2 regions of the Mesorhizobium sp. ES1-6 genome follow, and region 1 is predicted to be linked to the other one. Evidence: predicted binding sites of a transcription regulator. Region 1 holds the regulator's gene; the other holds the start of a gene.

The links. Region 1 encodes PhoB, which activates phosphate uptake and scavenging genes when phosphate is short. Its sites were predicted from a motif close to TGTCATNNANCTGTCAT; they were not measured.
Region 2: ppk2 (polyphosphate kinase 2) is a predicted target of PhoB. The motif match lies at 1,159-1,175, and genes of this name have one in related genera.

What each region holds. Positions count from the first base shown of each region.
Region 1 is NZ_JAIUGU010000003.1:611,254-613,661, forward strand. Features, by position in the region: gene pstB (phosphate ABC transporter ATP-binding protein PstB) at 1-160, shown strand, start outside; gene phoU (phosphate signaling complex protein PhoU) at 186-893, shown strand; gene phoB (phosphate regulon transcriptional regulator PhoB) at 909-1,598, shown strand; gene LB564_RS11860 (helix-turn-helix domain-containing protein) at 2,126-2,408, opposite strand, start outside.
Region 2 is NZ_JAIUGU010000001.1:19,124-21,531, reverse strand. Features, by position in the region: gene ppk2 (polyphosphate kinase 2) at 134-1,054, opposite strand; gene LB564_RS00110 (aldo/keto reductase) at 1,334-2,377, shown strand.

The DNA.
Region 1 (2,408 bases):
CGTCATCGTCACCCACAACATGCAGCAGGCGGCGCGCGTGTCGAAGCAGACGGCGTTCATGTATCTGGGCGAGCTGATCGAGTTCGACAAAACCGAGAAGATCTTCACGTCGCCCCGCGAGAAGCGCACCCAGGACTACATCACCGGCCGCTTCGGCTGATCGCACGCATACGAGGACCAGGATCATGGCCGAACACACGGTTGCAGCCTTCGACGAAGATCTCGGACAGATCAGCAGGCTGATCAGCGACATGGGCGACCTCGCCGGCTCGATGGTCGGCGGCGCCACCAAGGCGCTGCTGAACTCCGACAACGCTCTTGCCCAGCGCGTCGTCTCCGACGATGCCATCATGGATGCGCGCCAGCGCGAACTCGATGACCGCGCCATAACGCTGATCGCCAAGCGGCAGCCGATGGCCGACGATCTGCGTCATGTCGTCGGTTCGATCCGCATGGCCGGCGACCTTGAACGCATCGGCGACCTTGCCAAGAACATCGCCAAGCGCGTCGGCACTGTCGGTCTCAGCGCCACGCCGCGCGACCTTTCGCATTCCATCGACGCCATGGCGCAACTGGTGCTGATCCAGGTGCATGGCGTGGTCGAGGAATATGCGGCCGGCGATGCGTCGGCACTGGCCAAACTCAGGAATGACGACGAGCGCATCGACGTCAAATACACCTCGGTATTCCGCGAACTGCTGACGTACATGATGGAAGATCCGCGCAACATCACCGCCTGCACGCATCTGTTGTTCTGCGCCAAGAATCTCGAGCGCATCGGCGACCACGTGACCAACATCGCTGAAAATGCATACTATGTGCTGACCGGCACGCAGCTGCCCGCCAATCGCCCTAAGCAGGACGAGACCGCGATGTCGGCGCCGGCGGTATAACAGGGTGACAGGCCGATGATCGCGCCGCGCATCATGGTGGTCGAGGACGAGGAGCCGCTTGGCGTGCTCCTCCGCTACAATCTGGAATCGGAAGGTTACCAGGTCGAAGTGGTGACGCGCGGCGATGAAGCCGAAATCCGGCTGCAGGAAAACGTCCCCGATCTCCTGGTGCTCGACTGGATGGTGCCGGCAGTGTCCGGGATCGAACTCTGTCGGCGCCTGCGAATGCGGCCCGAGACCGAGCGGTTGCCGATCATCATGCTGACGGCGCGCGGCGAGGAAAGCGATCGCGTGCGCGGCCTGTCGACGGGTGCCGACGATTATCTGGTCAAGCCGTTCTCGACGCCGGAATTCATGGCCCGCATCAAGGCGCTGCTGCGCCGCGCCAAGCCGGAAGTGCTGTCCAGCGTGCTCAAGGTCGGCGACATCGTGCTCGACCGTGAATCGCACCGGGTTTATCGCAAGAAGAGCGAAATCCGGCTCGGACCGACCGAGTTCCGGCTGCTGGAATTCATGATGCGCCATCCCGGCCGGGTGTTCTCGCGCAGCCAGCTGCTCGACAATGTCTGGGGCGAGACGATCTATATCGACGAGCGCACGGTGGACGTGCATGTCGGCCGGCTGCGCAAGGCGGTCAACAATGGCCGCATGCCCGACGTCATCCGCACCATCCGCGGCGCGGGCTACGCGATCCGCGAGGATTAAAGCCGCGCTCAGCCAGCGCGCGTGCGAAAGATGATAACGGCAAACATCAATACGCCCGCGAATACCAGCAGAGATGATGCGTGCGCGTCCCAGGGACAATCCGCGGCGCTACCTGATGTCGCGCCTGCTCGCGTCCGAGCCCTTCCAGCCGCCGAGCATGTCGAATGCTTCCAGACCGTCCGGCTCCGACCCATGACGTGATCGTGAGCCGGCTGATCCGATAAGCTGACTGACCCTGCCCAGTGCCTGCTCCAGATAGGATGGTTGCCGGTGAGTGGGGTTCTCCGCTTGACCGACCTGCCGCATCTCGATCGCTTCGCCTGACATGTTCGTGCCCCCTTTTTCGCTCCGCTGCGCATTCGTGCCTCCGTGGAGGGTCGGAACGCTTCAGATCAGCCCCAAAGATACCTGTCCGCGAAGTCGGTCGTGCTGTCACGGTCCCGCGCGAGACTGACGAGCATTTTGGGACGTTCGGTCACGAAGATGAGACGCACGATCAATGTGTCGACGGATCCGGCTCGACGGACTCAGGCGCGGAGGGAGGCAAGCCAGCCCTCGACGATCGCTCCGCCGTTGCCGTTGCCTTGTTTCAGCAAGGTCTCATAGGCCGCCATCCGCGTTGAATCATGGTTGAGAGCACGGACGGAACTCGGACTGATCTGGTATCGCTTCTGGAAAGCGCGGCTGAAGTGCGACTCGCTGCGAAACCCGTGATTACGGGCGATGGCGGCTATCTTGTGATCCGATGTCGATCGCAGAATGCTCTGCAAGCACACCCTTAGCCGTTCCGCGAGCATCCAGCGTTGCACG
Region 2 (2,408 bases), on a different contig from region 1:
CACCGATAACAAAAATGGCCCAGAATACGTTCACGCAGCGATCTGGCCGAGTTCAAATGTAGAAGGTCAGCGCTGCCCCTCATCCGCCTGCCGGCACCTTCTCCTCGTATAGTGACGGGGAGAAGGGAACGTCTCAATATTTCTCCGGCACGTAGAGTTCGCGCGGCAGGACCTGGCGCTCATATTCCGGGTTGAAGACGCGCTCGGGCAGCGTGATCTCCTCATGCGGCACCTCTTCATACGGCATCTGCTTGAGCAGATGATCGATGCAGTTCAGCCGCGCGCGCTTCTTGTCGTTGCCCTCGACAATGTACCAGGGCGCCTCCGGGATGTTGGTGCGGGCGAAGGTCTCTTCCTTGGCCTTGGTGTACTGTTCCCAACGCACGCGCGACTGCAGGTCCATGGGCGACAGTTTCCATTGCTTCATCGGGTCGTGGATGCGCATCAGGAAGCGCATCTGCTGTTCCTCGTCGGTGATCGAGAACCAGTATTTGACCACGGTGACGCCGGACCGCACCAGCATGCGCTCGAACTCCGGCACGTCGTGGAAGAACTCCTCGACCTGATCGGGGCTGGCAAAGCCCATCACCCGCTCGACGCCGGAACGATTGTACCAGGAGCGGTCGAACAGCACGATCTCGCCGCCCGCCGGCAGATGCGGAACGTAGCGCTGGAAATACCATTGCGACTTCTCACGTTCTGTCGGTGCCGGCAACGCGACGACGCGGCAGATACGCGGATTGAGCCGCTGGGTGATGCGCTTGATGACACCGCCCTTGCCGGCGGAATCGCGGCCCTCGAAAATCACCACCAGTTTTTTCTTGTGATAGGCGACCCAGGATTGCAGCTTGATCAATTCGGACTGCAAGGAGATCAGATCGCGAAAATATTGCATGCGATCGATCGAAGGCGGGTGCGAGTTCTTGTAGATCTTGGCGATCTCCAGCGACAGCGCCGGTTCCGACATTTCGAGTTCATAATCTTCGTCGAGCGTGTCGGCGAGTTCGGCTTCAAGCCAGTCCTTGGCAGGGGAATTCTGTCTTAGCTCGGTCATATCAACTGCTCCGCTTGCAAGCCTGTCGGTTCCCTGTGGCGTCCCCAAATTGCCCGCCGGCGGCTGGAATGGAACACCTGAGCCGACTTCAATATAGACCGGCGGTGACGGTTTTATTGCAGCCCACGCGCTATTGCCGCCGTTGCTGATTCCGCGATGTATGATCGATCCACCGTCGATGCCTGGCGACAAGCCGACTGAATTGTCCTACAAATGCACGGTCACATTCCGGGCCGCCCTTTCGCGGCGCCCCAACTCAACACAATCGCGAGGACTGACATGGAATACCGCACCCTTGGCCGTTCCGGCCTGAAGGTTTCGACACTGACGCTTGGTACCATGACCTTCGGCGGCACCGGGCCGTTCGCCGCGGTCGGCAACAGCGATCTGGTCGAAGCGAAGCGGATGATCGACATGTGCATCGACGCCGGCATCAACCTCATCGACACCGCGAATGTCTATTCGAACGGCCTGTCCGAGGAGATCATCGGGGAGGCGCTCGGCGGCAAGCGCAAGAACGATGTGCTGATCGCGTCCAAGGCGCGGATGCGCATCGGCAAGGGTCCGAACGACGAGGGCCTGTCGCGTTACCATATCATCCGCGAGTGCGAGAGAAGCCTGAAGCGGCTGAAGACCGATGTCATCGACATCTATTTCGTCCACCAGTGGGACGGCCTCACCCCGATCGAGGAAACCGTTGCCGCGCTCGACACTTTGGTCAGCCAGGGCAAGGTGCGCTACATCGGCTGCTCCAACTATTCCGGCTGGCAGGTGATGAAGGCGCTTTCCATCAGCGACAGCCGCCACCAGCAACGCTTCGTCACCCAGCAGATCCACTATACGCTGGAAGCGCGCGAGGCCGAGTACGAACTGCTGCCGATCTCGGTTGACCAGGGGCTGGGCGTGCTGGTCTGGAGTCCACTCGCCGGCGGCCTGCTGTCCGGCAAATACCGCAGCGACAGTCCAACCGCCCGCCAGCTTGCCGGCTGGTCCGAGCCGCCGATCCGCGACGAGGACCGACTGTGGCGGATTGTCGATGTGCTGGTCGAGATCGGCAGGGACCGAGGCGTATCGGCGGCGCAAGTGGCGCTTGCCTGGCTGCTCGGCCGGCCCGCCGTCTCCTCGCTGGTGATTGGCGCTCGCAACGACGTCCAGCTCAAGGACAATCTCGCGGCGGCCGCCCTGGAGCTCGGCACCGAGGAACGCCAGCGTCTCGACGCCGTCAGCCGGCCACCCCTGCTCTACCCCTACTGGCACCAGCAACTGACGGCAAAGGATCGCTTCGGCCTCGCCGACCTTGTTCTCGACCGCAGCGATATCTGACCAGCGATATCTGACCAGCATCAGGCCGAAA